3 regions of the Lysobacter sp. DMC97 genome follow, and region 3 is predicted to be linked to each of the others. Evidence: predicted binding sites of a transcription regulator. Region 3 holds the regulator's gene; each other region holds the start of a gene.
What was found. The regulator HrcA, encoded in region 3, represses chaperone genes, less so after heat shock. The targets are predictions, from matches to a motif close to TTNGCACTCNNNNNNNNNGAGTGCNAA.
Positions count from the first base shown of each region.

Region 1: ACT53Q_RS07875 (co-chaperone GroES) is a predicted target of HrcA. The motif match lies at 7,895-7,921, and genes of this name have one in related genera.
Region 2: rpoH (RNA polymerase sigma factor RpoH) is a predicted target of HrcA. The motif match lies at 2,991-3,017, and genes of this name have one in related genera.

Region 1 covers NZ_JBQUZR010000003.1:361,191-371,055, forward strand. Annotated here, with positions in the region: gene ACT53Q_RS07850 (multifunctional CCA addition/repair protein) at 1-1,159, opposite strand, end outside; gene ACT53Q_RS07855 (PH domain-containing protein) at 1,314-1,691, opposite strand; gene ACT53Q_RS07860 (complex I NDUFA9 subunit family protein) at 1,741-2,634, opposite strand; gene ACT53Q_RS07865 (lytic transglycosylase domain-containing protein) at 2,631-4,610, opposite strand; gene ACT53Q_RS07870 (TonB-dependent receptor plug domain-containing protein) at 4,862-7,729, shown strand; gene ACT53Q_RS07875 (co-chaperone GroES) at 7,968-8,258, shown strand; gene groL (chaperonin GroEL) at 8,369-9,865, shown strand, end outside.
Region 2 covers NZ_JBQUZR010000006.1:72,668-82,532, reverse strand. Annotated here, with positions in the region: gene ACT53Q_RS13985 (efflux RND transporter permease subunit) at 1-984, shown strand, start outside; gene ACT53Q_RS13980 (nucleotide disphospho-sugar-binding domain-containing protein) at 1,030-2,394, opposite strand; gene rpoH (RNA polymerase sigma factor RpoH) at 3,029-3,922, shown strand; gene ACT53Q_RS13970 (hypothetical protein) at 4,195-4,614, shown strand; gene ACT53Q_RS13965 (hypothetical protein) at 4,791-5,213, shown strand; gene ACT53Q_RS13960 (NYN domain-containing protein) at 5,329-6,198, shown strand; gene ACT53Q_RS13955 (DUF1203 domain-containing protein) at 6,274-6,741, shown strand; gene ACT53Q_RS13950 (DUF2278 family protein) at 6,760-7,461, opposite strand; gene ACT53Q_RS13945 (NAD(P)/FAD-dependent oxidoreductase) at 7,571-8,815, opposite strand; gene ACT53Q_RS13940 (peptidoglycan-binding protein) at 8,890-9,865, opposite strand, start outside.
Region 3 covers NZ_JBQUZR010000001.1:242,150-252,014, reverse strand. Annotated here, with positions in the region: gene fur (ferric iron uptake transcriptional regulator) at 1-243, shown strand, start outside; gene recN (DNA repair protein RecN) at 374-2,041, opposite strand; gene hrcA (heat-inducible transcriptional repressor HrcA) at 2,139-3,203, shown strand; gene grpE (nucleotide exchange factor GrpE) at 3,314-3,841, shown strand; gene dnaK (molecular chaperone DnaK) at 3,983-5,905, shown strand; gene ACT53Q_RS00650 (TMEM175 family protein) at 6,075-6,653, shown strand; gene dnaJ (molecular chaperone DnaJ) at 6,719-7,852, shown strand; gene ACT53Q_RS00640 (S8 family peptidase) at 8,105-9,523, shown strand; gene ACT53Q_RS00635 (prephenate dehydrogenase) at 9,639-9,865, shown strand, end outside.

The DNA.
Region 1 (9,865 bases), on a different contig from region 3:
GGCCGTCCATGCCCGGACGCGCGACGTCGCGGCCCTGCACGGCCAGCGCCGCCGCATGCAGGCGGACGAGCTCGGCGCCCTGCGGATATGCGCTCTCGGCCATGCCGCCACGGCCGCGCTTGTCGGCCTCGCAGACGACGGCGAGTTGCGCGATCCGCTGCGGTTGCCGGAAACCGTCGCAGCGCGCGATCACGTCGTGGACCTTCGCGTTGCGCAGCTCGCCGAGCCGATGCACGTTGAGATGCTCGCGGCAGGCGGCGCGCGCGAGGTCGCGATGCACCGAGGGCACCTTCAGCCGCGCGCACAGCGCCTCCAGCGGTTCGAGGCCGCGCTGTTCGTGCAGGATGTGCTTCGGCAGTTCCTCCGCCGGCGTCAGCGCCTTGCCGAGGTCGTGGGTCAGCGCGGCGAAGCCGATCACGTCGTCGCCCGGCGCCAGCCGCGCGGCCATGTCGCAGACCATTTCCACGTGCACGCCGGTGTCGATTTCGGGATGGAATTCGGCGCGCTGCGGCACGCCGTACAGCGCGTCCACTTCCGGCAGCACGACCTTCAGTACGCCGCAGTCGTGCAGCGTGCGCAGGAACGCCGACGGCCGCGCCGCGCGCAGCGCGCCGGCGAGTTCCTTCCACACGCGCTCGGCGGTGAGATCGGCCAGTTCGCCGGCCTCGGTCATCGTGCGCATCAGCGCCATGGTTTCCGGCGCGACGGTGAAGCCGAACGGCGCCAGCCGCGCCATGAACCGGCCCGCGCGCAGCACGCGCAGCGGGTCGTCGACGAAGGCCGGGCCGACGTGGCGCAGCACGCGCGCTTCCAGATCGCGCACGCCGCCGTGCGGATCGACCAGCGTGCCGTCGTCGGCCTGCGCGATCGCGTTGATCGTGAAGTCGCGGCGCAGCAGGTCTTCTTCCAGCGTCACCTCGGGCGCGGCGTGCACGACGAAGCCGCGGTGGCCGCGTGCGGATTTGCGTTCGGTGCGGGCGAGGGCGTATTCCTCGCCGCTGTCCGGATGCAGGAACACCGGGAAATCCTTGCCCACGGTCTTGAAGCCGGCGGCGAGCATCGACTCCGGCGATTCGCCGACGACGACGTGGTCGCGATCGTGCACCGGCAGGCCGAGGAGGCGGTCGCGCACCGCGCCGCCGACGAGATAAGTCTTCATCCTGCGAGTGTACCGGTAGAGCGGCCTTCAGGCCGCTGCTCTCCATTGCAACTCGAATGGCAGCGGCCTGAAGGCCGCTCTACCGGAACGAGTGTACGTAGGGCGGGCCTTGGCCCGCCACCCGCATGCCCTGCCGAATGTCAGGCGATGCGCCTCAGCGCGTCGCGTGCTGCGCCAGCAGCGCGACGATCGCCTGCGAACCCGAGCCGCGGCCGAGGTGCAGTTCGATCGGCGCCGGCTGACCGGACAGCCAGATCCGCAGTTCGGCTTCCAGATCGAAATGGCCCGCTGTCTCCAGCGAGAACATCGTGATCGCGCGGTACGGGATGCTGCGGTACTCGGTCTTCTTCGCGGTGAGGCCCTGCTTGTTCACCAGCATCACGCGGCGGTCGGTGAACACGACCAGGTCGCGGATGGTGGAGAACGCGCGTTGCAGCGCTTCGCCGGGCGCGAGCAGCGGCGCGAATTCCTCGGCGAGCTTGTCGACCGGCGTTTCGCCGGCGTGGCCGAGCAGGCCGTCGATCAGTCCCATGGGCATGTCCTCGTGGTCGAAATGGAAGCGGAGTGCGGGCGGCGACGCGTCAGGCGCGCGTGCCGAGGATTTCGGGCAGTTTCGCGCGGACGTCGGTGGGCGCGATGCCGAGCTTCGGCAGGCCGTTGTCGTCGCTGGTCGAATCGCGCTGCAGCGAGCGCCAGTTGTCGCGGCTGATCGGCTTGCCCGGCAGGTGTTCGCCGACCTCGGCCTGCACGCGGCCGAGCGCGCCGGGCAGCGGCAGCACGAAGCGCGACCAGCCCTTGGTCTTCGCGGTGAGCTTCACGATTTCGCCGAGTGTCATGACGTCCGGGCCGACGAGGTCGTAGGACCGGCCGATGGTGGCGTCGTCGACCAGCGCACGCGCGAAGGCCGCGGCCACGTCGCCCACCCACACCGGCTGGAAGCGCACGTCGGCGCCGCCCAGCGGCAGCCCCGGCGCGAAGCGCAGCAGTTGCGCGAAGCGGCAGAACAGGCCGTCGCCGGGGCCGGCGATCACCGACGGCCGCAGCAGCGTCCAGTCCAGCCCGGACGCGACGACGTGCGCCTCGGCCTCGCCGCGCGCCTGCAGGTAGTGGCTGGCGCCGTCGCCGGCGTGCAGCGCGCTCATCTGCAGCAGGCGACGCACGCCGGTGGCGCGCATCGCGTCGATCACCGCGCCGCCGAGTTCGACGTACACCTTGCGGAAGCCGCGGCCGTCGTCGCCGCGTTCGTTGAGGATGCCGACGAGGTTGACCACGGCATCGGCGCCCGCGAAGGCCTCGCGCAGGAATGCGGCGTCGTGCACGTCGCCCGCGCGATGCCCGGCGCCCGGCGGCACGCGCTCGCGCGTGGCCGCGTCGCGCGAGAGCACGTCCACGCGATGCCCGTCCGCGAGCAGGCGCGCGACCAGCGACCGGCCGACGAAGCCGCTGCCGCCGAGGACGACGACATGCCGGCTCATCGCCGCGGCGTTCCCGTGCCGGCAGCCGGCGGGACCGGGCACACGAAGGGCTTGCGCGTCTCCACCATCCGCCCGGCGAGGCGGTCGGTGATCGGCAGCGCGTTGCCGTTGAGCCGCCAGTCGTAGATCACGCTGAAGGCGAGGATGCGCGCGACGTAATCGCGGGTTTCCTTGTAACTGATGGTCTCGATCCAGAAGTCGGCGTCCATCCCCGGGCGCTGCGTCTGCCAGCGCGCCACCGGCGCCGGGCCGGCGTTGTAGGCGGCGATCGCGACGTAGGTCATGCCGTACTTGTCTTCCAGTTCGCGCAGGTAGGCGGTGCCCAGCGCGATGTTGAACTCCGGCTCGTACAGCGCCTCGCCGCCGCTCCACGGCAGACCGAGGCGGCGGGCGAGGCCCGCGCCGGTCGACGGCAGCACCTGCATCAGGCCGCGGGCGTCGGCACCGGAGCGCGCACGCGGATTGAACACGCTTTCGGCGCGGATCTCGGCGGCGACCCAGGTCGGATCGATGTTCTGCTTCGCCGCCTCGCGCCGGATCGCGGTGTCGTGGTGCAGCGGGAAGCGCAGCGTGTACAGCTGCGATTCCTCGGGATAACTCTTGCCGCCCACGTTGACCAGCCCGAACACGCCGCGGTCGAACCAGCCGTTGTCCTGGGCGATGCCGACGGCGATGCGGCGCTGCTCGGGCGTGAACCGCGACAGCGCATCCTTCCACTCGCGTTCGGCCCAGGCGGGGCGGTCGATGCGGTACAGCAGCATGGCGCGGATCATCGAAGGATCGTTGCCGACCGCGGTCTTCGCGGCGGGCGTGGTGGCCGGCGTCGACGGGCACAGCGCGTACGGCGCGCCGATGCGGTCGGCGGCGAGGAAGCCGTGGAATTCCGGCTTCATCGCCGCGTCGCGGTACAGCGCTTGGGCCGTGGTGCGGTCGCCGCCCATCTCCAGCAGCCGCGCCTCGAAATAGCGCCAGCGCGAATCGCGGCGCTGGGCGTCGGGCATCGCGCGGATCGCCGCCAGCGCCGACTTCCAGTCGGAGCGGGCCATGGCCTCGCGCGCCTGCCATTCGTGGAGTTTGTCGTCGTAGGCGACGTCGGGCACCGCGGCCAGCCGGCGTGCGGACTCGGGGCCGTACGAGGCCACCGTCCACAGCGCGGCCTGGTACAGCGCGCGGCCGCGCTCGGCGTCGTTCAGGCCCAGCGCTTCCGTGATCTTCGGCAGCCGCGCTTCCGCCGCCGCCGGGTTGGCCTTCGCCAGCTTCGCCAGCCCCTGCGAGGCGACCAGCCGGCTGCGTGCGGTCTTCGGCCAGCCCAGCGCACGGTCGTGGGGGGATTCGATGAAGGCGGCGTAGTCGTTCGCCAGCGCGAACTCGTCCGCGGGCAGGCCGCGGGCGGCGGCGCGCATCACGCCCGGCTGCCACTCGGCGGCGGCCTTCTCGATCCGTTCCCAGCGCAGGGCCGGGGTCAGCCCGCCGCGGGCGGCCAGCACCGCCATCGGGGCGTCGCAGCCGTCGGGCAGCGAGCGCCCGGTGCTGCGCCACAGCGCCTGGGCGTCGGCGGTCCAGTCGGCATCGGTCAGGCCCAGCGCCTGCCGGGCGTTCAGTTCGGCGCAGCGCAGGGCGGCGCTCTTGATCGATGGCGACCAGGCGGCGCGGAAGGCCGGCCAGTCCTCGCGCCGCGCCAGCGCCGCCAGCCACTCCTCGCGGAAGGCCTCGGCCGCGGGCTGGCCGGCGAAGCGGGTGAGGAAGGCCTGGCCGTCGGCCGCGGGCAGGGTGTCGAGGTCGCGACGGAGGCCGGCGTATTCGACCCAGCCGGCCAGGGCGTGGCCGGCGGGCAGGGGCGAGGCCGGGGTCTGGCCGCGCTCGGCGGCTTCGATGGCGGCCCGGGTGCGGGCCAGGGCGGGGGTGTCGTTCTGCGCGCGGCAGGCGGCGGGGGAAATCGCGATCAGCAGGGTCGCGAGCAGGGGCAGATGGGGGATGCGCATGCGGGGACTATAGCGAAGCGGGATGAACCATCGGCGGGTGCACGGGCCACGGTGACGGGTGCGACGGCCGGGTGGGCGGACGGGGCGGACCGACAGGATCCGGCCCCTGCCGGAGGTCCCGGGGCCCGCCGGCATCTTGCCCCGCCTTCACATTTTGTTTACAAAGCCGGGGTGCCGCTCCGGGAGGGGGCCCGGGCGGTGGCCGCTGCGACACTTTAGATATTCAATTTCAACGGAGAGAACCCATGAGCAAGCTGCGCCGTAATCGCCTGACGGCCGCTGTCCACCTGACGCTGCTCCTCGCACTGCCCGGCATCGCCGCGGCGCAGGACGCGCAGAGCGACAAGAGCACCCTCGACACCATCAGTGTCACCGGGTCCCGCATCAAGCAGACCAATGCCGTCACCGCCCAGCCGGTGTACGTCATGGACCGCGCCAAGATCGAAGAGACCGGCGTCGCCAGCGTCGGCGAGCTGCTCCAGCAGCTGACGGCCAGCGGCAAGGCCCTGAACGCCAAGTTCAACTCCTCGGGCAACTTCGGCTATCCGCCGGACGGCGGCGGCATCGGCGCCGGCTCGGCCCAGGTCGACCTGCGCAACCTCGGCTCGCAGCGCGTGCTGGTCCTGGTCGACGGCATCCGCTGGGTCAACGAATCCTCGGCCTCGGGCGTCAGCGGCAGCGCCGACCTCAACACCATCCCGCTGGCCATCATCGACCGCGTCGAAGTGCTGGAAGACGGCGCTTCCGCGATCTACGGCTCCGACGCCATTGCCGGCGTGGTGAACATCATCACCCGCAAGAACTTCAAGGGCGCCGAGCTGCACACCTACTACGGCGAATACAGCCGCGGCGGCGAGACCAAGGATGCGTCCTTCACCTTCGGCACCGGCGGCGACGGCTGGAACGCGGTCTTCGGCGCCAGCTACTACAAGCAGGACCGCATCAGCTCGGGCGACTGGGGCCAGTCCTCGTTCCCCGAACCGAACGCCGGCCTTGACGCGGGCAGCTCGGGCACCCCGCAGGGTCGCTTCGTGTTCTCCGACCCCTCGGGCAACTTCTACAGCATCACCCTCAACAACGGCACCACCGCCCCGGTGTTCGTCCCGGGCAACCCGAACGGCGGCACCTACCACCAGTTCACTGGTGCCGACCGCTTCAACTTCGCGCCGTTCAACCTGCTGCTGACGCCCAGCGAGCGCAAGGCCCTGTTCGCCAGCGCCACGATCGACCTCGGCGAGAACACCCGCCTGCACTTCAAGGGCCTGTTCAACAACCGCGAGTCGGCCAACCAGGCCGCGCCCGAGCCGATCTTCGTCGGTCCCGGCGCCGGCACCGGCGGCATCGCCGACACGATCTCGATCCCGGCGAACCATCCGTACAACCCGTTCGGCTTCGCCCTGGACGCGAACAGCAACTTCGTGTTCATCGGCCGTCGTCCGCTGGAAGTCGGGCCGCGCATCTTCACGCAGAACGTCGACACCTGGTACTTCAACGTCGGCCTCGACGGCCTGTTCGACATCGGCGACCGCAACTTCGGCTGGGATGCGAACTACGTCCACAGCCGCAACTCGGCGACGCAGCGCTTCACCAACGGCTACAACGTCGCCCACATCCGCACTGCGCTGGGCGATCCGGCGGTGTGCGCCGCGACCCCGGGCTGCGTGCCGCTGGACATCTTCGGTGGCCAGGCGCGTCCGTTCACCCGGCAGATGATCGACTACATCATCACCAACCAGCGCGACGCCAGCACCCAGGTGCTCGACTCGTTCTCGTTCAACATCACCGGTGACCTGTTCGCGATCGCCGACCGCAACGCCGGCTTCGCCGCCGGTGCCGAGTACCGCAAGTACAAGGGCGACTTCAATCCCGATCCGCTGCGCCAGACCGGCGAGTCGCAGGACTCGTTCGCTTCGCCGATCTCCGCCAGCTACGACGTGAAGGAAGTCTACGGCGAGTTCAACTTCCCGGTCCTCGCCACCCTCGACCTGACCGCCGCGATCCGCTGGTCCGACTATTCGACCTTCGGCAGCACCACCACCGGCAAGGTCGGTTTCCGCTGGCAGCCGATCGAGGACGTCGTGGTCCGCGGCACCTACTCGCAGGGCTTCCGCGCCCCGAACCTGGGCGAGCTGTACGGCCTGACCCAGTTCGGCGCCACCCTGACCGACCCCTGCGGCCCGACCGGCGCGCCCGTGGTCGACCGCACCAACGGCGTCTCGCCGGGCCTGGAAGCGGCGTGCGTCGCGGCGGGCGTGCCCGACAACTTCGAGCAGGCCAACACCCAGATCACCACCTTCACCGGCGGCAACCGCGACCTGGATCCGGAGAAGTCGGACAGCTGGACCGTGGGTGCGGTGTACAGCCCGGGCTGGGGTGAAGACCAGTCGTGGTCGCGCAAGCTTGACTTCGAAGTCGGCTACTACGACCACAAGATCGATGGCGCCATCCTGTCGGCCGACCTCCAGACCCTGCTCAACGCCTGCTACACCACCGGCAACGGCACGGATCCGAAGGTCTGCTCGCCGTTCACCCGCGGCAGCAGCGGCAACCTCAACCCGCCGAACAACTTCCTGCAGAACTTCGGCACGGTGAAGACCAGCGGCGCCGACCTCAAGGTCAACTGGCTGAGCCCGGAATGGGGCTTCGGCAGCCTGAGCGCCTCGCTGCAGTCGACCTGGATCCGCGAGTACAAGGCGGTCGACGGCGACGGCAACGTCAGCTCGCGTCGTGTCGGCATCGAAGTCGGCGACAGCGCGATCCCCGAGTGGCAGACCAACGCCCAGCTCGGCTGGCACAAGGGCAACTTCGACGTCGTCTACGGCCTGCGCTACATCGACTCGGTCGAGGAAGACTGCAACAGCGCGACGATCTCGGATGTCCCGAACTGCCTGAACGCCCGTGCGGTCAACAAGCTCGGCGCCGTGACCTACCACGACGTGCAGTTCTCGTGGAACAACGCGCTGTTCGACGGCCTGAAGCTGTCGGTGGGCGGCAACAACGTGTTCGGCAAGGAACCGCCGATCTGCGTGACCTGCTCGCTGAACGGCTACGACGCCGGCACGTATGACCTGCCGGGCGCCTTCTGGTACGTCAGCGCCGACTACCGGTTCTGATCGATCCGGTCGCGACAACCCGGTCCCGGCCTCGCGCCGGGGTCGGGACCGGACGAAGGGGCGGAGCGATCCGCCCCTTCTTCTTTGCCCGGCCCCCTTGAAAGCCGCCGGGCGCCCCCCATCTCCCGCCCGTCCCGGCAAGCCGGGCGCACTTTTGCCGCGGTTTTGGCAGTCTCGGGTCGAGAGTGCTAAGATCGCCGCCCTTTCCCAACCCAATCAACCACTTGCGAGGATCCGCATGAATCTCAAGCCGCTCTACGATCGCGTGATCGTCAAGCCGATCGAAGCCGAGGAAACCTCCATCGGCGGGATCATCATCCCCGACGCCGCCAAGGAAAAGCCCACCAAGGGCGAAGTCGTCGCCATTGGCGAGGGCAAGTTCATCGACGCCACCGGCGGCCTGCGTGCGCCGAAGGTCAAGGTCGGCGACAAGGTGATCTACGGCCAGTACTCGGGCTCGGCGTACAAGGCCGACGGCGTCGAATACAAGATCATCAAGGAAGACGACATCCTCGCGATCGTCGGCTGATGCGCGCGGGCGGGCGCATCGCCCCGCCGCACGCGTGCTGACGCATCGCTGTCGCAACGGCGGGCCAGGGCCCGCCCTACGAACACCACATTTTTCCGGAGTTTCAGACCATGGCTGCCAAAGACATCCGTTTCGGTGAAGACGCCCGCTCGCGCATGGTGCGCGGCGTGAACGTGCTCGCCAACGCCGTGAAGGCGACCCTCGGCCCGAAGGGCCGCAACGTCGTGCTCGAGAAGAGCTTCGGCGCCCCGACGATCACCAAGGACGGCGTGTCCGTCGCGAAGGAGATCGAGCTGGCCGACAAGTTCGAGAACATGGGCGCGCAGATGGTGAAGGAAGTCGCGTCCAAGACCTCCGACAACGCCGGCGACGGCACCACCACCGCGACCGTGCTGGCCCAGGCGCTGATCCGCGAAGGCATGAAGGCGGTCGCCGCCGGCATGAACCCGATGGACCTCAAGCGCGGCATCGACAAGGCGGTCACCACCGCCGTCGCCGAGCTGAAGGCCATGAGCAAGCCGACCGCCGACGACAAGGCGATCGCCCAGGTCGGCACGATCTCGGCCAACTCCGACGAATCGATCGGCAACATCATCGCCGACGCGATGAAGAAGGTCGGCAAGGAAGGCGTGATCACGGTCGAGGAAGGCTCGGGCCTGGACAATGAACTCGACGTCGTCGAGGGCATGCAGTTCGACCGCGGCTACCTGTCGCCGTACTTCGTCAACAACCAGCAGTCGATGGCCGCCGAGCTGGACGACCCGTACATCCTGCTGCACGACAAGAAGATCTCGAACGTCCGCGACCTGCTGCCCGTCCTCGAGGGCGTGGCCAAGGCCGGCAAGCCGCTGCTGATCGTGGCGGAAGAAGTCGAGGGCGAAGCCCTGGCGACGCTGGTGGTCAACACCATCCGCGGCATCGTCAAGGTCTGCGCCGTGAAGGCCCCGGGCTTCGGCGACCGCCGCAAGGCGATGCTGGAAGACATGGCCATCCTCACCGGCGGCACCGTGATCTCCGAGGAAGTCGGCCTGTCGCTGGAGAAGGCCACGATCAAGGATCTCGGCCGCGCGAAGAAGGTGCAGGTCTCGAAGGAGAACAGCACGATCATCGACGGCGCCGGCGACACCTCGGCGATCGAGGCCCGCATCAAGCAGATCAAGGCCCAGATCGAGGAGACCTCGTCCGACTACGACCGCGAGAAGCTGCAGGAGCGCGTCGCCAAGCTCGCCGGCGGCGTGGCCGTGATCAAGGTCGGCGCCTCGACCGAGATCGAGATGAAGGAAAAGAAGGCCCGCGTCGAAGACGCCCTGCACGCCACCCGTGCGGCCGTCGAGGAAGGCATCGTCCCGGGCGGCGGCGTCGCGCTGATCCGCGCCAAGACCGCGGTCGAAGGCCTGAAGGGCATCAACGAAGACCAGAACCACGGCATCCAGATCGCCCTGCGCGCGATGGAAGCCCCGCTGCGCGAGATCGTCACCAACGCCGGCGAAGAGCCCTCGGTCATCGTCAACAAGGTGAAGGAAGGCACGGGCAACTTCGGCTACAACGCGGCCACCGGCGAATTCGTCGACATGGTCGAGGCCGGCATCCTGGATCCGACCAAGGTC
Region 2 (9,865 bases), on a different contig from region 3:
ATGGATCTGGTGAAGGCCGCGGAATTCGGCATCACCACCCAGCAGGTCGGCGAGGCAATCAGCGTCTCCACCATCGGCGACGATCTCCCGCGGCTGTCCAGGCTGAATCTGCTCGACCGCGAAATCCCCGTGCGCGTGCGCATCCCGCGGGAGTTCGGCCAGGACCTCGGTACCCTGCAGAACCTGAAGCTGCGCACCGCCGCAGGCGACACGGTGCCGCTGTCGTCGGTCGCCCGGCTGTCTTTCGCGCAGGGACCGGTGGCGATCGAGCGCTACCAGCGGCAACGCCGGATCAACGTCGAGGCCAATCTCGACGGCATCGCCCTGGGCACGGCGCTGGAGCGCATCGAGGCCTTGCCGGCCATGAAGGCGTTGCCGAGCGGCGTGCAGGTGCTCAACACCGGTGACGCCGAATTCATGCAGGACCTGATGATGGGCTTCCTGCGTGCACTGGGCGCGGGTCTGCTGATGGTCTACGGCATCCAGGTGCTGCTCTACCGCGACTGGCTGCAGCCGCTGGCGCGCATGATGGCGCTGCCGCTCTCGGTCGGCGGCGCGTTCCTGCTGCTGTTCGTGACCGGCATGGAGCTGAGCATGCCGGCGCTGCTGGGCATGCTGATGCTGATGGGCATCGCGGACAAGAATTCGATCCTGCTGGTCGACGCCATGCTCGAACAGACCCGCAGCGGCGTGCCGCGGCAGACCGCGATCCTCGCCGCCTGCCGCCTCCGCGCCCGCCCGATCGTCATGACCTCGATGGCGATGACCGCCGGCATGCTGCCGATCGCGGCGGGCGTCTCGCTCGATTCGGCCTTCCGCGGGCCGATGGCGATCGCCGTGATCGGCGGGCTGCTGTCTTCGACGGTGCTGAGCCTGGTCTTCGTGCCCGTGCTGTTCAGCTACGTGGACGACTTCGAGCACTGGCTCGCCGCGAAGCTGCGCCGGGAACCCCACGCGCCGATCGAGGCACGGCAGGTGTCGTGACACCACGTTGCGGGCGGGCGCGCACCCGCACGCCCGTCCGCCCGATCAGGCCACCGCGGCCGCCGTGCCGTGCGAGACGATGCCGGCGAGCCACTGCTCGTGTTCGCCGGAGTCGCGGAACGCCGCGCTCATGGCGCCGATCTTCCCGGCGATGGCGGCATCATCGAGGCAGGCCCTGATCGCCTCCTGCAATTGCGGGACCTTGACGCGGGCGACGTCCACGCGCCTGCCGATGCCGTGGTGCACGACGCGCGCGGCATTCCCCGGCTGATCGAAGTTGCAGGGCGCCACGACCATCGGCACCCGGAACCAGATGCATTCCTTGACCGTGCCCAGGCCGCCGTTGGTGACCATCGCGCTGGCGCGCTCGAGCAGGTCGAGCTGCGGCAGGAACGGGAAAGCCATGACGTTCTCCGGCGGCGCACCGATCGAGTCCACCGACCGCCCCTTGCCGAGCGCGACGACGAAGAACAGGTCGGCGCAGCCGGAGGCCAGCTCGAACACCTTGCGCAGGAATTGCGTGGTCGTGCCGCCGTACTGGGCCGCGTGCGTGCCCAGCGACACCAGCACGATGCGCCGGCCCTGGTGGCGGCGTTCGAATTCGTCCCAGGGAAAGGACCAGTCCTTGCGCTCGAGATCGATGCAGGGGCCCGCATAGGTCCTGCCTTCGCGCGCTTCGGGGAAATCGAACGCGGAAGGGCACAGCACCACCTCCGTGTTCGTCCAGCGCATGCCGTATTCCCACAGGCTGCGCTGCATGCCGGCGCGGCGCGCGCTGTCCGCGATCTGCTGCCTGGCCCGGCGCAGCAGCGGTTTCGGCGGCTGCGGCAGACCGATGTACAGCAGGCGGATCATCACCGGGTTCAGCAGCTTCGGCAGCGCCTGCGCCCATGACAGCCGGATCGCGAGCTTGGCGAGCGCACCGCCTTCGCCGGGGATCGCACCGCTGTAACTGGGCGGGATGCGCTGCGAATGCGCACCGCTCAGCTCGGTGAGATAGACCTGGTACGGGATGCCGGAGGCCGCAATCAGCGGCACGATGAAATTGAACAGGCCGTCCACCAGCACCAGGTCGACGCCGTTCGCGCGGAGCATCGGCGCGAGCGCGTTGTCGGCGACGCCGTTCAGCGCTTCCCAGCGCCCGCGCTGCGCGAGCAGGCGCAGCAGCCCGCGGATGTGGCGGATCGTCGCGACCGCCCCGTCCGGGAAGGCATCGACATCGACCGTGCCCCTGACGATCTCCTCGGGATACAGCGAGACGTAGTCGAAGCCCTGGTTGCGGACGCGTTCCTCGAAATCCAGCGGCCCGTAGTAGGTGACCCGATGGCCGAGCGCCAGCAGTCGCTTGGTGATGTGGAAGGTGGGGACGTAGCCACCGTGTTCGGGCAGACAGAAAAATGCGATGTGCATGAGATCCTTCTCTCGACTTGCTGGTCCTGTGGGAACACCGCCGAAGCGCCTGTCTCGATCTCCGTCCTGCCTGCGGAAATTGCTGCCCACGCACATCCCGCATGGAGGCTGGCCCTATATACCCCTCCTGCATGACGGCGGGGAAGTGCAGAGTTCCGGCATCGACCGCCCGGGCCGTCGCAGCTTCGCGCACCGCCACGGGAGCCGGCCGATGGCGCACGATAGGCACGGCCGGACGGGCCGCCGTCCGGCAGCGACCTCCTCGTCCGCACCGGCACGCGACCCGGGCTGGCGGGACGGCCGCGGATGAACGCCGTTTGACCACACCGCCACGGCGGGCCTCGGATCCCCCCGTTCGGCACATGAGGCGCTTCCCGGGACCCGCTTACGCTCTCGGTCGCGACCATGCCTCTCCCTTCTCGACGGCACCCATCGGCCATTCGATGCCCGCCATCCCGCAGCCTGCAGACCTTGAATGCCGCCGGATGGCCCCCGATCTCCGGATTCCGCGTCTTCGGGGACACCACGAACGGAAAGACGGCCCCGTCGGACGCCCTTCCGTCCCATGAATGGAACACAGGGAACTCCCCGCGGCTTTAGCACTCCAAGGACCCGACTGCTAACATCCATGACCATGACCCAGACCAACGCCCCCACCGCCCTGATTCCCAACAGCCTGCCGGTCCCCGCGTTGAACGGCCTGAGCGCGCTCGGCTCGCTCGAGGCCTACGTCGGCGCCGTGCACCAGATCCCGGTGCTGTCGGCCGAGGACGAGCAGGCGCTCGCCCGCCGCTACCACGAACAGAACGACCTCGACGCCGCCCGCGAACTGGTGCTGTCGCACCTGCGCTTCGTGGTCCACGTCGCCCGCGGCTACAACGGCTACGGCCTGCAGCTCTCCGACCTGATCCAGGAAGGCAACATCGGCCTGATGAAGGCGGTGAAGCGCTTCGATCCCGCGATCGGCGTGCGCCTGGTGTCGTTCGCGGTGCACTGGATCCGCGCCGAGATGCACGAGTTCATCATCAAGAACTGGCGCATCGTGAAGGTCGCGACCACGAAGGCGCAGCGCAAGCTGTTCTTCAACCTGCGCCGCAGCAAGACCCGCCTGGGCTGGCTCAACGCCGAGGAAGTCCGCAACGTCGCCAAGGACCTCAACGTCTCCGAGCGCGAAGTGCTGGAGATGGAAGCGCGCCTGTCGGGCCGCGACATCGGCTTCGACGCCCCGGACGACGCGGACGACGACCACGCCCCGCCGGCGCCGTCGGCCTATCTCGTCGCCGAGGGCGAAGACCCCGCCCAGGCCTACGAAACCGCCGACAGCGAAGCCGACAAGCTCGAACTGCTGCGCGAAGGCCTTGCCCGCCTCGACGCCCGCTCGCGCGACATCGTCAAGCGCCGCTGGCTGGAGCCGGACAGCAAGGTCACGCTGCAGGAACTGGCCGACCAGTACGGCGTCTCCGCCGAACGCATCCGCCAGATCGAGGCCAACGCGCTGAAGAAGATGAAGGCGCTGTTCGCGGCCTGATCCGCAACGGCATCGCCGGCACCACATCGCGAAGACACGACGGCCCGGGCAACCGGGCCGTCGTCGTTTCCGGCCCCCGCCGGGTGGGCGACGTGATCCTCTCCGGCACCGGATTGCGCTGAAGGACATACGGGACGAATGCGGGCAGGCGCTCGCGGACCGTCCCGCGTCCGTGTCCGTGCGTGGCAGCGCGCTCCCTCGATGCGCTGCCGTCCGCCGGCCGCCGGACGGAAACGCCCTTCCTTCCATCGCGCACCCCAAGGAGTTTCGCCATGCGATCCACCCTGCTCTCCCTCGCCGCTTCCGCCGCGCTCGGCGCCTCGCTGCTGCTGCCCGCCCCGGCCGCGCACGCCGGCAACGTCACCAACGCCCAGCTCGGCTGCTACGTCGACACCTACGCCTACGACTACGCCGAGATCGGCGAGTGCTACGGCGTGTGGACGCCGTCGACCGCCAACAACCCGAGCGTCGCCGTGTTCCAGGTCGTCGGCTTGACCGCCGGCAGCTACACCTTCTATTGGACCGATCTCGCCACCGGCCAGACCGGCATCTGCGCCACCGGCAACATCAGCTGCCTGCGCACGATCCGCGTGGGCCAGAGCAAGAGCGTGATGGTCACCGTGGTCGACAACGCCACCGGCGCCAGCAAGACGGTGTCGGCGACGGCCTACTACGAGGACGGCTGGCACTGATCGCGGCACGTACCACCGCATGATTCGACGGCCCGGGCGACCGGGCCGTCGTCGTTGTGTCCGAACGCTGCGTTTGTGAGACCAATCGCATCCCGGCGACCGGCGGACGCGCATAGTCCGACGGCCTGCCACCGACGGCGGGCGCAGCCGTTCCACGACTACAACGGAGGTAGTTCATGAATCGCAGCACCTTCCTTTCCCTGCCCGCCGCAGCCCTGCTCGCGCTCGCATCGCTGGGGGCACCCGCTCCGGCGCACGCAGGCGATGTCTCCAACGCGCAACTGGGATGTTTCGTCGACACCAATGCCTGGGACTCCAGCACCATCGGCGAATGCACGAGTTTCTGGACGCCCTGGACCGCCAGCAATCCCAGCGTGGCGGTGTACGAGGTCTCGGGGCTGACCCCGGGCAGCTACACCTTCTACTGGACCGATCTGGGTCCGGGGCAGATCGGCACCTGTCCGACCACCGACAGCGCCTGCATCCGCCCGATCCGTGTCGGCTTCAGCCGGACGGTGCGCCTGGTCGTGGTCGACAACCAGACCGGCGCCAGCAAGGCATTGTTCTCCACCGCCTATTACGAGGACGGCTGGCGCTGATCGCGGCACGCACCCTCGCGCGATCCGGCGGCCCGGGCGACCGGGCCGCCGCGCCCGGCAGGTGACGCCGCCATCGCATCCGGACTAGGCTGCGAGCATTCACCCCGGAGGCGACATGGACGATCGGATGCGGATCGCGCTGTTGATCGATGCGGACAATGCGTCCGCCTCGACGCTCGAATACGTGCTCGGCGAGATCGCGAACCTCGGCGTGGCGAATGTCCGCCGCGCCTACGGCGACTGGGCCGTTGGCTCCCTGAAATCGTGGCGCGACGCGCTGCTGGACAACGCGATCCAGCCGATGCAGCAGATCGCGTACGCGAAGAAGGGCAACGCGTCGGACATGGCGATGATCGTGGACGCGATGGACCTGCTCTACACCGGGCGGTTCGACGCGTTCGCGCTGATGTCGAGCGATTCCGATTTCACGCCGCTGGCGATGCGCTTGCGCGCCGCGAACATGCAGGTCTACGGCTTCGGGAAGGCGAACACGCCCAACGCCTTCAAGGCGGCCTGTTCGACGTTCTTCCTGGTGGATGCGGCCGATGACCCCGCGCCGCCTGAAGACACGCAGATAGTGGCGACAGCGCCTGCTCCCGCCGATACCGCGAAACATGTCGCCGTGCCCGTCGTGATGGCCGCGGTCGCGGCAGCGACGACGAAATCCGCAATGCCCCGACCGAAATCATCGCCCGCCCAGCCGCCGGCCAAACGCACGGGCGCCCAATTGCGCAGCGACACGGCGCTGGTGAATCTGCTCCACGCCGCGACGGAAGCCGCGAAAGACGAGGACGGCTGGTCCAAGTTGAGCAAGGTCGGCAATCACATCGCCAACCGCGGATCGTTCACGCCGAAGAACTACGGGTATCGGACGCTCAAACCCCTGATCGTGGCGACGGAACTGTTCACTCTGCATACGGACGGGAACCATGTCCGGGCAAAGGCCGCGAAGGGCGCGAAGAAGAAACCCGGCACGAAATCCTGACGCCCGCCGCAAGAATCGGATATCGCCGCGCGCACGCTGCGGCGAGGATGCGCGCACCCCTTCCGGAGTGTCGCCATGTCCTTCCAGATCCACGCGCTGCCACTCGATGCGTTCGCCCCGCTGTTCGCGCTGTCCGACGATACCCTGCGTGCGCGCAACGCGCGCCGCGTGGTCGCCGACGGGCGGCCGGTGTATCCCTGCCGCGTCAGCCTGCAGGACGCGACCGAAGGCGAACGCCTGCTGTTGCTGCCGCACGACCACCACGTCGTCGACACGCCGTATCGCGCGTCGGGGCCGGTGTACGTGCGCGAGGCGGCGGTGCAGGCGATGCCGGCGGTCAACGAGATTCCGGCGCTGCTGTGCACGCGGCTGCTGTCGCTGCGCGCCTACGACGCCCGCGGCATGATGGTCTGGGCCGACGTGCGACCGGGCACCGAGGCGGAAGCGGCGATCGAAGAACTGTTCGCGATCGAACGCACCGCCTACCTGCACCTGCACTACGCCAAGCCCGGCTGCTACGCCTGCCGCGTCGTGCGCGCCTGAGCACGCACGACGTCGCGCTCAGCGCGGATGCCCGTCGTCGCCGGTGTTCATGGTCTGGGTGAGGAACTTGATGAAGAAGCCCTCGACCGTGTCGTCGCCGTGCTCGATCAGCACGCCGCCGTCCTGCCAGATGCCGCTGTTGTTGTACCAGCCCAGTTGCTGGCTGTAGTTCGGTGCACCGGGCGTAGGCGGCGGGTCGCCCTGGTTCATGTGCACGTCGTGCATGCCGATGTTGCCCGGCTGCAGCGGCGCGAACGGTTCGCCGAACACATACACGCGGCGGATGTCGACCAGCATGCCGTCGAGCGCGTCCAGCACGCTGCCGCCGACGTTCTGCGTGAACACCTTGTGCTCGGTGCCGCCGAAAAGTTTCAGCAGCGCGTAGAAGAGGGAAGCGCAGCCGATGGGACCGATGATGTACTGGCTGCGCACGTAGTCCAGTGCACCGGAGGTCGCGTTGCGTCCGAGCGCGTGGTAGCCGTCGCCCAGCGCGAGGATGCCGGCGACGTCCTCGCGCTTGATCTTCAGGCGGATGTATTCGACCACGCCGTCGGGCGCCTTCACGTCGACCGCGCAGCGCCATTCGACGGGCGTCTGCTGGTCGGGCAGCGGCGCGTTCACGTAGAGTAGGCCGTGGAAGAAGTTGCCGTAGTCCACGGGCGGATCGCGTTCGAACCGGTTGAAGCTGCCGGCCAGCACGCCGTATCGGGCCAAAGGCATCGCCGTGTCTCCCTGGCGCGGGATGCGCCGCTCCTGCCGGGGTCAACGCGGCGATCGGGCGCGGGCGGTCAGGCGATGCGCACCCGATCGAGCACGTCAATCGAGCACGTCAATCGCGGCCGAGGATGATCCGCGCGCTGCGCTGGTAGCTCCAGTACGCCTGCGCCCAGTCGATCAGCACCACGAGGCGATTGCGGAAGCCGATCAGGAAGAACACGTGCGCCGCCAGCCAGAACCACCAGGCGAGCAGGCCCGACAGGCGCAGGCCGTGCACGTCGACCACCGCGGCCATGCGGCCGATGGTGGCGAGGTTGCCGAAGTCGCGGTAGCGGAACGGCGGCGGCGTGCCTCCACGCAGCCGCGTGCGGATCGACTGGCCAAGATAGCGACCCATCTGCTTGGCCGCCGGCGCCACGCCCGGCACCGGTTTGCCGTCGCACTGCACCGCGGCGAGATCGCCGGCGACGAAGACGTCCGGATGCCCGGGCACCGAGAGATCGGGCTGCACCGGCACGCGGCCGGCGCGATCCAGCGGCACGCCGAGGTCGCGCGCCAGCGGAGAGGCGGCGACACCCGCGGCCCACAGCACGGTATGCGCGGCGATGCGCTCTTCGCCGAGCTGCACGCCGGTGTCGTCGATCGCGGCCACCGGCACGCCGGTACGCACCTCGACGCCGAGTCGTGCCAGTTGCCGACGCGCCTTTTCCGACAGCGCTTCGGGGAACGTCGACAGCACCCGCGGGCCGGCTTCGAGCAGCAGCACCCGCGCCTGGCGCGGATCGACGCGACGGAATTCGCCGTGCAGCGTGTGGCGCGCGATCTCGGCCAGCGTGCCGGCCAGTTCGACGCCGGTGGGGCCGCCACCGACGATGGCGAAGGTCAGCCACGCGGCGCGCGCGGCGGGATCGTCCTCGGCCTCGGCGCGTTCGAACGCGAGCAGGATGCGGCGGCGGATCTCCAGCGCGTCGTCCAGCGTCTTCAGGCCCGGCGCATGCGGCGCCCAGTCGTCGTGGCCGAAATAGGCGTGGGTGGCGCCGGTGGCGAGCACCAGCCGGTCGTAGTCGAGCGTGCGGCCGTCGGCGAGTGCGAGGCGATGCGCGTCGGGGTCGAGCCGCGCGACCTCGCCGAGCAGGACGGTGACGTTCTGCTGCCGGCGCAGGATGTGGCGCAGCGGTGCAGCGATGTTCGGCGCGGACAGTCCGGCGGTGGCGACCTGGTACAGCAGCGGCTGGAACAGGTGGTGGTTGCCGCGGTCCAGCAGCGTGATCCGCACCGGCGCGCCGCGCAGCGCGCGTGCCGCCCACAACCCGGCGAACCCGCCGCCGACGATCGCCACATGAGGCACCGCATCCATCCGCCGCTCCTGCCGCCACGGCGCCGTCGCCGCGTGCGCATTGTCGCGCATCGCGGGCGACGATGCGGCGTCGGTCAGCGCGCGCCCTGTGCGATCGGCGCCTGCTGCGGCTGCTGGCGCTCCTGCGCCTGCTGGATGGCGACGTTGTGCGCGACCTGCGCGGTCTGTTCGCTGCTTTCACGGATCGGCTGCTGCACCGCCTGCCGCGTGGCGACGCCGTCGGTGTTGCGGTTGAGCTCCGGCTGGTCGCCCATCGCGCTGAACTGCACCGCGCGCGCCATCGAACCGTCGCGGCTGAGGTCGACGCGATCGACTTGGGTCATGCGCTCGCGCACGGCCTCGACGGTAAGCGCGCCGGCGAGGTTGCGGCTGTGCTCGCCATGCGGCAGGTGACGGGCGTTCTCGGCCTCGTACACCTTCTCCAGCGTCTGCCGGAACGTGCGGTTGTTCGGGTGGTCCGGATGCGTGACCAGTTCGCGGCCGGCCTCGTCGGCCGCGGCGCGCGTGCGCGGGCCGAGCGTGCCGGTCGGCTCGATGCCGTGGTCGCGCTGGAACGCGCGGGTCGCGTGCTCGGTGTTCGGACCGAACTTGTTGTCGACCGTCAGCGGGCGGCCGTCGGCGCCGCGATAGCCGAGGTCGGCCAGCGTGCGCTGGTACTGGCCGATTTCCGGCGCGGTCTCGCCGCGACGCAGGACGTTGTCGGCCATGGCGTCGCTGCGCGCGGGTGCGGCCGGATGCGCATCCGGCTGGGCGCGGGCGGCCTCGGCCGGCGGGCGCTGCGGGTCCGCGTGCGCGGGCTGGGCCGGGGACGGCGTCTGCACCGGCTCGGCCTGCGGATGCGCGGGCTGTGCGGCCGCTGGCTGGGCGGCCTGCGGATGGGCGTCCGGCTGCGCCGGCGTCGGCTGGGCCTGGCCCTGCGTGCGCTGGCGACCGTTCCAGAACGCCTCGGGATCGGTCAGCTGGCCCTGCGGGTCGCGGATCTGGTAGTGGACGTGCTGGGCGTACTGGCTCGGGCCGTCGGGACCGCGGCCGCCCATCGTGCCGATGGGA
Region 3 (9,865 bases):
TACCGCGTGCTGACCCAGTTCGAGGCCGCCGGCCTCGTGCTCAAGCACAACTTCGAGGGCGGCCACGCCGTCTACGAACTCGACCGCGGCGACCACCACGACCACATGGTCGACGTGGACACCGGCAAGGTCATCGAATTCGAGAGCGCCGAGATCGAGGCGATCCAGCAGCGCATCGCCGCCGAGCACGGCTACGAGATCCAGGCCCACGCGCTGGTGCTGTACGTCCGCAAGAAAAAGTAGGGCGGGCCTTGGCCCGCCATTGCGGGATTCCCGTCTGCAACCCGCCTGACCGAAGCCGCTTCCGGTCGAAGCCGCTTCGATCATCGTTCGACGCGACCGGGACGGCCGCGATGTCGGGCCAAGGCCCGACCTACCCCGCGCTTTCCAGCAGCCGCTTCGCCGCGGCGCGCGCTTCCTTCGTGACTTCGACGCCACCCAGCATCCGCGCCAGTTCTTCCTGGCGGGCCTTCGCGTCGAGCTTCTGCACCGCGCTCTGGGTCATGCCGCCGGCGTCGGCCTTGCTCACGCGGTAGTGGGCGTGGCCCTGCGCCGCGACCTGCGGCTGGTGGGTCACGCACAGCACCTGCCGGCGGGCGCCGAGGGCGCGCAGCTTCTGGCCAACGATCTCGGCGACGGCGCCGCCGATGCCGGTGTCGACCTCGTCGAAGACCATCGTCGGCACGGTGTCGTGGCCCAGCGCCGCGACCTCGATCGCCAGCGACACCCGCGACAGCTCGCCGCCGGAGGCGACCTTGCGCAGCGGGCGCGGCGGCTGGCCGAGGTTGGCCGAGACCAGGAATTCGGCGCGCTCGGCGCCTTGCGGGTCAGGACGGCCGGCGTCGACGGCTTCCAGCGCCACTTCGAAGCGGCCACCGCCCATGCCGAGGTCGGCGATCAGCGTGGACACGGCGTTCGACAACGTGTCGGCGGCGCTGCGCCGGGCCGCGGTCAGGTCGGCGGCGGCGGTGCGCCAGCGTGCGGCGGCGGCGGCGATCTCGTCGTCCAGCGCGACGAGGCGGGCGCCGGCATTGCGCAGGCCGTCGAGGTCCTCGGCCAGCCGATCACGCAGCTCGAACAGCGCTTCCGCCGGTACCCGGTGCTTGCGCCCGAGCGCGTGCAGCCGGGCGAGCCGGTCCTCCAGCGCGGCGAAGCCGTCGGGGTCGAGGTCGAGGTCGTCGCGGATCCGCTGCAGCAGGCGCGTGGCCTCGTCGATCTGGATCGCGGCGGCGTCGAGCATGCCTTCCACTTCGGCCAGCCGCGGCTCGTCGTCGCGGGCGCGTGCGAGGTCGCCGCGCAGCGACTGCACGGTCTGCAGCAGGGACGGGGCGTCGTCGCCTTCCAGCCGCGCCAGCGCGCGTTCGCAGGTGTCGATCAGCCCGGCGGCGTTGGCGTGGCGGCGATGCTGGGCGAGGAGGTCGGCGATCGACGCCGGTTCCAGCGTCTCGCGGGCGAGTTCGGCGTGCTGGTGTTCGAGCAGCGCGATCCGGTCGGAGACGTCGCCGGTCTTCGACAGCGCGTCGCGCTCGCGCAGCAGCGTCGACCAGTCCGCGGCGGCAGCGGCCACCGCCGCCAGCGCCGGGCCATGGCGGCCGAAGGCGTCGAGCAGGGCGAGCTGGCGGGTGCGCGACAGCAACGCCTGGTGCTCGTGCTGGCCGTGGATCTCGACCAGCAGCCCGGCCAGTTCTCCCAGTTGGGTGAGGGTGGCCGGGCGGCCGTTGATCCAGGCGCGGGAGCCGCCGTCGGAGCGCAGCGTGCGGCGCAGCTGGCAGGTGTCGGCGTCGTCCAGTTCCTGTTCGCGCAGCCAGGCGGTGGCTTCCGGGTGGTCGGCGAGGTCGAATTCGGCGCTCAGTTCGGCGCGTTCGGCGCCGTGGCGCACCACGCCACTGTCGGCGCGCAGGCCGGAGAGGAAGCCGAGGGCGTCGACCAGCAGCGACTTGCCGGCGCCGGTTTCGCCGGAAATGACGGTCATGCCGGGGCCGAATTCGAGTTCGGCGGCTGCGACGACGGCGAAATCACGAAGGGCGAGATGGGTCAGCATGGGCGCGCATTGTGCCTCATGGCGTCTCATCTCCGGAGACCGGCGCCGGCCTTGCCGCCCCTTGCGCGGGCCGGCGGCTGCGCCTATACCGTTGCGCATGAACCGACCCGCCGACGCCGGCTTCGACCCGGGCAGCCTCGATCCCCGCGCGCGGCTGCTGCTGCGCACGCTGATCGCGCGCTACATCCGCGACGGCGAACCGGTGGGCTCGCAGACCTTGGCCCGCCACGCGGGCCTGGACGTCAGCGCGGCGACCATCCGCAACATCCTGGCCGAGCTGGAGGACGTGGGCCTGCTGGCCGCGCCGCACACCTCGGCCGGGCGGGTGCCAACGGCGCAGGGCTACCGGGTCTTCGTCGACAGCCTGCTGCAGATCGACCCGCTGGGCGAACCCGAACTGGCCCGCCTGCGCGGCGAACTGGCGCCCGGCAGCGGCACCCAGCGCCTGCTCGGCAGCGCGTCCGAGCTGGTGTCGGCGATGACCCATTTCGTCGGCGTGGTCAGCGTGCCCAAGCGCGAGCAGTTCGCCTTCAAGCACGTCGATTTCGTGCCGCTGGACGCGCAGCGCGTGCTGGCGATCCTGGTGTTCGCCGACAACGACGTGCAGAACCGCATCCTGCCCACCCGCCGCGCCTACGACCCGGGCGAGCTGGAGCGGATCGCCAACTACCTCAACCAGCACTACGCCGGCCGGCCGCTGGCCGAGGCGCGCGCGCTGCTGGTCGCCGAGCTGCGCAACGCCCGGCGCGAGATGGAAACCCTGATGACCCAGGCGCTGGAGCTGGCCGACCAGGCGCTCGCCAGCGACGCCGAGGACATGCTGGTGGCCGGGCAGACCCGGCTGATCGGCGTGCAGGACCTCTCCGACCTCGACCGCCTGCGCGAACTGTTCGAGGCCTTCGCCAGCAAGCGCGAGATCCTGCAGTTGCTCGAACGCACCCTGCGTGCGCCGGGGGTGCGGATCTTCATCGGCGAGGAGACCGGCATGGCGCCGCTGGACGGCGTGTCGCTGGTGACCGCGCCCTACGGGGTCGGCGGGCGCACGCTGGGCGTGCTGGGGGCGATCGGTCCCACCCGGATGGCCTACGACCGCGTCATCCCGGTGGTGCAGGCCGCGGCCAACGCGCTCACGCAGGCGCTGGGGTCCGAGGGCGACCGTTGAGCCCGCGGAGCTGCCGCAGGCGATTCCTGAACGCGGGCACTTGATTCCGGAAGGGCCGGCCCCATCCCTCGGCCGTCGGCGGATTGCCCGCCCCCAGCCCCGGAAACCAGATGACCCAGACCCCGACGCCACAGGACCCGATGTCACAGGACGCTTCGATGGCGGACGCCGCCGATCACGCGACCCCGGATGCGGTCATCGAAGCGCTGCACGCCGAGCTCGAACAACTGCGCGCCGACATGCTGCGCGAGCGCGCCGATCTGGAAAACCAGCGCAAGCGCATGGCGCGCGAGGTCGAGAACGCCCGCAAGTTCGCCAACGAGCGGCTGCTCGGCGACCTGCTGCCGCTGTTCGACAGCCTGGAGGCCGGTCTGGCCGCGGCGCCCGAGGGCGACCCGGTGCGCGCCGGCATGGAGCTGACCCTGCGCCAGCTCGAACGCATCGCCCAGGCCAACGGGCTGGTTGCGGTGGCCCCGGCGGCCGGCGACGGCTTCAATCCCGAGCACCACCAGGCCATGAGTCTGGTCGACGTCCCCGGCGTCGCCCCCGGCGCGGTCGCGCAGACCTGCCAGAAGGGCTACCTGCTCAACGAGCGCCTGCTGCGGCCGGCGCTGGTCATGGTCGCGAAGCAGGACTGACGCGACCCGCGCGGGCGCGGCGCCGATGAACGGCCGCCGCGCCTGCAGAGATTCACGGCGGCCGGCGCTTGAAACCCCGGCGCGGCCATCCCACATACGGCACATCGGCGGCGCGGCCGCCTCCCATCTCCGAGGAACCACATCATGGGCAAGATCATCGGCATCGATCTGGGCACGACCAATTCGTGCGTCGCGATCATGGAAGGCGGCAAGGCCAAGGTCATCGAGAACAGCGAGGGCGACCGCACCACGCCGTCGATCATCGCCTACACCAAGGACGGCGAAGTGCTGGCCGGCGCCAGCGCCAAGCGCCAGGCCGTGACCAACCCGAAGAACACCTTCTACGCCGTGAAGCGCCTGATCGGCCGCAAGTTCGGCGACGCCGAGGTCAAGAAGGACCTCGACCTGGTGCCGTACGCGATCATCGAGCACTCGAACGGCGACGCGTGGGTCGGCACCAGCGACGGCAAGAAGATGGCGCCGCCGGAAATCTCCGCGCGCGTGCTGGAGAAGATGAAGAAGACCGCCGAGGACTATCTGGGCGAGAAGGTCACCGAGGCCGTCATCACGGTGCCCGCGTACTTCAACGACAGCCAGCGCCAGGCGACCAAGGACGCCGGCCGCATCGCCGGTCTCGACGTCAAGCGCATCATCAACGAGCCGACCGCGGCCGCGCTGGCCTACGGCCTCGACAAGGGCGACGGCAAGGACCGCAAGATCGTGGTGTACGACCTCGGCGGCGGCACCTTCGACGTGTCGATCATCGAGATCGCGAACGTCGACGGCGAGAAGCAGTTCGAGGTGCTGGCCACCAACGGTGACACGTTCCTCGGCGGCGAGGACTTCGACAAGCGCATCATCGATTTCCTGGTCGAGGAGTTCCAGAAGGAGCAGGGCATCGACCTGCGCAAGGATCCGCTGGCCCTGCAGCGTCTGAAGGACGCCGCCGAGCGCGCGAAGATCGAGCTGTCGTCGTCGCAGCAGACCGAGGTCAACCTGCCGTACGTGACCGCCGACGCCTCGGGTCCGAAGCACCTCAACATCAAGCTCACCCGCGCCAAGCTCGAAGCGCTGGTCGAGGACCTGATCCGCAAGTCGATCGAGCCCTGCCGCATCGCGCTGAACGACGCCGGCCTGCGCGCCGCCGAGATCAGCGAGGTGATCCTGGTCGGTGGCCAGACCCGCATGCCGAAGGTGCAGGCGGCGGTGGCCGAGTTCTTCGGCAAGGAGCCGCGCAAGGACGTCAATCCGGACGAGGCGGTCGCCATCGGCGCCGCGATCCAGGGCGGCGTGCTGGCCGGCGACGTGAAGGACGTGCTGCTGCTCGACGTCACCCCGCTGAGCCTGGGCATCGAGACCCTGGGCGGCGTGATGACCAAGATCATCGAGAAGAACACGACCATCCCGACCAAGGCCTCGCAGACGTTCTCCACCGCCGACGACAACCAGTCGGCCGTGACCGTGCACGTGCTGCAGGGCGAGCGCGAACAGGCCCGCTTCAACAAGTCGCTGGCGCGCTTCGACCTGTCCGGCATCGACGCCGCCCCGCGCGGCACGCCGCAGATCGAGGTGTCGTTCGACATCGACGCCAACGGCATCCTGCACGTGTCGGCGAAGGACAAGAAGACCGGCAAGGAGCAGAAGGTCGAGATCAAGGCCGGCTCGGGCCTGTCGGACGACGAGATCCAGCGGATGGTGCAGGACGCGGAAGCGCACCGCGAGGAGGACAAGAAGTTCCACGAGCTGGTGCAGGCCCGCAACCACGCCGACGGCCTGATCCACACCGTCCGCAGCGCGATCAAGGACCACGGCGACAAGGTCCCGGGCGAGGCCATCGGCCGCGCCGAGGGCGCCATCGCCGAACTCGAGACCGCGATGAAGGGCGACGACAAGGGCCAGATCGAGGCCAAGAGCCGCGCGCTGGAAGAAGCCGCGCAGTCGCTGCAGGCGGCCGCCGGTGCCGGCCAGCAGGCGGCGGGCGAGGCGGGTCCGGGTCCCTCGGCCTCGTCGCGCAACGACGATGTGGTCGACGCCGAGTTCACCGAGGTGAAGGACGACAAGTAAGCGATGACGGCCGGCCCCGGAGGCGACTCCGGGGCCGGTTCGCGTCCGGCGGATGGTATCGTCGCCGGCCATGAGCGCCCGCGACGGGCCGGTGCGGATCAGCCCGCGTCCGGGCCGCCGCGGGTTTCGCGTGCAGTGCAGACCGCCGTTCGACGGCGCCGGGGACGGGATGGGGAAGGGCAGGCTCGAAGCGTTCAGCGATGGCGTGATCGCGATCATCCTCACCATCATGGTGCTGGAGATGAAGGTGCCGCACGGGGCCGAATGGCGCGACCTGGGCGCGCTGTGGCCGGTGTTCCTCAGCTACGTGCTGAGTTTCGCCAACGTCGGCATCTACTGGAGCAACCACCACCATTTCCTGCACGCCGCGCACCGGGTCGATGGCCGGGCGCTGTGGGCCAACCTGCACCTGCTGTTCTGGATGTCGCTGGTGCCGTTCACCACCGGCTGGATGGGCGAGAACCACTTCGCGCCGATTCCGACCGCGGTCTACGCCTTCAACCTGTTCATGTGCGCCGCGTCGTGGCGGCCGATGCAGTCGAGCCTGATCCGCGCCAACGGTGGCGAGCGCTCGGAACTGGCGAAGGCGATCGGCGACGACTTGAAAGGCAAGGCCTCGCTGGCCATGTATGGACTGGCGATCCCGGCCGCGTTCTGGCAGCCGTGGGCCGCGGGCGTGCTGATCGTCGCCGTCGCCCTGATGTGGCTCGCGCCCGATCCCCGGATCGAGCGCCGGCTGGCCGACTGAAGTTTCCCCGCTGAAGTTTTCCTGGGAGCGCCCGCCGGGCGTTCCCCGATCGTGACAGGTAACGCATGAGCAAACGCGACTACTACGAAGTCCTCGGCGTGGCGAAGACCGCCAGCGAAGAGGAACTGAAGAAGGCCTACCGCCGCCTCGCGATGAAGCACCATCCGGACCGCAATCCGGACGATGCCGGCGCCGAGGCCGCGTTCAAGGAGGCCAAGGAAGCCTACGAGGTGCTGTCCGACGCCAACAAGCGTCGCGCCTACGACGCCCACGGCCACGCCGCGTTCGAGCACGGCATGGGCGGCGGTGGTGGCGGGCAGGCCGGCTACGCCGACATCAACGACATCTTCGGCGACATCTTCGGCAACATCTTCGGCGGCGGTGCCGGCGGCGCGCGCGGACCGCGCCGCGGCGCGGACGTCGGCGTGATCGTCGAACTCGACCTGGAAGAAGCCGTCGCCGGCCTCGACAAGCGCATCGAAGTGCCGACGATGGCGGCCTGCAAGCCCTGCAACGGCAGCGGCTCCGAGGACGGCAAGGTCGAGACCTGCGGCACCTGCCAGGGTCGCGGCCAGGTGCGTTTCCAGCGCGGCATCTTCTCGATGCAGCAGCCGTGCCCGACCTGCGGCGGCCGCGGCCAGAAGCTCAGCAATCCCTGCAAGGCCTGCCATGGCGCCGGCCGCGTGGAAGAGGAAAAAGTCCTGTCGGTGAAGATCCCGGCCGGCGTGGACAACGGCGACCGCATCCGCCTGGCGGGCGAGGGCGAGGCCGGCCCGGCCGGCGCGCCGGCGGGCGACCTGTACGTCGAGATCCGCGTCCGCGAACACGACATCTTCCAGCGCGACGGGGACGACCTGCACTGCGAGGTGCCGATCCGGTTCTCGCAGGCGGCACTGGGCGACGTCATCCGCGTGCCGACGCTGGGCGGCGAGGCCGAGATCCGCGTGCCGGCCGAGACCCAGACCGGTCGCGTGTTCCGCCTGCGCGAGAAGGGCGTGAAGTCCGTGCGCAGCCGCGGCACCGGCGATCTGTACTGCCGCGTGGTGGTCGAAACCCCGGTGAACCTCACCACGCAGCAGCGCGAGCTGCTGCAGCAGTTCGAGGCCACCTTCAGCGGCGAAGGCGCCCGCCGCCACTCGCCGCGCTCCAGCACCTTCATCGACGGCGTGAAGAGCTTCTGGGAGCGGATGACGTCCTGACCGGCGTTCGGCCGATGGCCCGGGGTGAGCCGGCAACGACTTCTCGCGTGGCCGTCACCGCGCTCCGGCGCCGGCCGCGCTCCGACGGAATGCGTTGACAGGACAGGACGGCGGGCGGAGGCTCGCCGCGGACGGCACATGGTGTGCCGCCACGCGCGCCGCCCGGCGCGCGATCGCCCGCTCACGGGCGACCTTCCCCGACAGGCCGGCATCGCCGGTGGACAGGATGTCGCCCGGGATCAAGGAGGTTCCATGTCGATCCATTCCCGTTCCGCGCGCCGTCTCGCACTGGCGTCTGCCGTGGTCGCCGCGTTGCTCGCCACCCCGGTCTTCGCCGCCGGCCGTGCGCACATCGACCCCGCCAGCCAGTATGACCCCGCCGACGGCTTCATCGTCGGCTACCGCAGCGCCGGCTTCCTCAAGGCCGATCCCGCCTCGCGCCAGCGCGCCCTCGACGCCGCCGCGACCGCCACCTTCGGCCGCGTGTCGGCGCCCGGCCTGCGCCGCGCCCGCACGCTGTCCGGCGGCGGCGAGCTGGTCGCCTTCGACCGCCGCCTCGCTCGCGCCGACGCCGAACGCCTGATGCGCCGGCTCGCGCTCGATCCCGAGGTCGCCTACGTCGAGCCCAACATCCGCCTGCACGCCGACCTCACCCCGAACGACACCTATTTCTCGCTGCAGACCAACTTCAGCAGCACCGGCGAGAACACCTACGCCACCCAGGCCTGGGACACCGGCTACCGCGGCCAGGGCAAGATCATCGCGGTCGTCGACACCGGCCTCACCAGCCACCCGGACCTCGCCGCCAACGTGCTCGCGGGCGGCTACGACTTCATCAGCAACGCCGCGATCGCCAACGACGGCGGCGGCCGCGACGCCGACCCCTCCGACCCGGGCGACTGGGTGACGGCCGGGTACTGCTACGCCGGCTCGCCGGCGTCGAATTCCAGCTGGCACGGCACCCACGTCGCCGGCACCGCGGCGGCGGTCACCAACAATGGCGTCGGTGTCGCCGGCATGGCCTTCAGCGCGAAGATCCTGCCGGTGCGCGTGCTCGGCCGCTGCGGCGGCACGCTCGCCGACATCGCCGATGCGGTGACGTGGGCCTCGGGCGGCAGCGTCGCCGGCGTGCCCGCGGTCGGCGCGAACAAGGCGAACGTGATCAACCTCAGCCTCGGCGGCGCCGGCGCGTGCGGCGCGACGATGCAGTCGGCGATCGACGGTGCGGTTTCGCGCGGCACCGTGGTCGTGGTCGCGGCCGGCAACGACAACGCCAACGTGTCGGGCTACACGCCGGCGAGCTGCAACAACGTGATCGTCGTCGCCACCTTCAGTCACCTCGGCAGCTTCTACGGCAACAAGGAGAGCTTCTCGAACTGGGGCAACGCCGTTGACCTCGCCGCGCCGGGCTACAACATCGCCTCGACCTGGAACGCCGGCACCACCACGCCGGGCGCCGCGACCTATGCCTACATGAGCGGCACGTCGATGTCGACGCCGCACGTGGCCGGCGTGATCGCGATGATGATGTCCAAGCCCAGCGCCGACTGCCTGCCGGCGACCTGCGAGACGCTCATCAAGACCAACTCCGACCTGTTCATGGGCCCGGTGCAGTACCCGATCGGCTGGGGCCGCGTGAATGCGCTGAAGGCGATCAACGCCACGCCCTGACAGGGCACGATACGGCGACGCGCACGCACGGAACCGGCCCGGGGATGTCCCGGGTCGGTTCCCGCGGCGGCCGGCAGGCGTCAGAATGCAGGCTCCCCGCGTACGGAACGACGGCATGACATCCCCTCCGGTCATCGGCATCGTCGGCAGCGCCGGCGCCTACGGCCGCTGGCTGCGCCGGTTCTTCGTCGAGCGCACGGGGCTGGCGGTGCTCGGGCACGATCCGTCCGACCCGGCGAGTGATGAGGTCGAACGCCTGCTCGTCGAGGCCGACGTGCTGCTGTTCGCCGCGCCGATCCGCGTCACCGAGGCGGTGATCGCCGAATGGACGGCGCGTTCCGC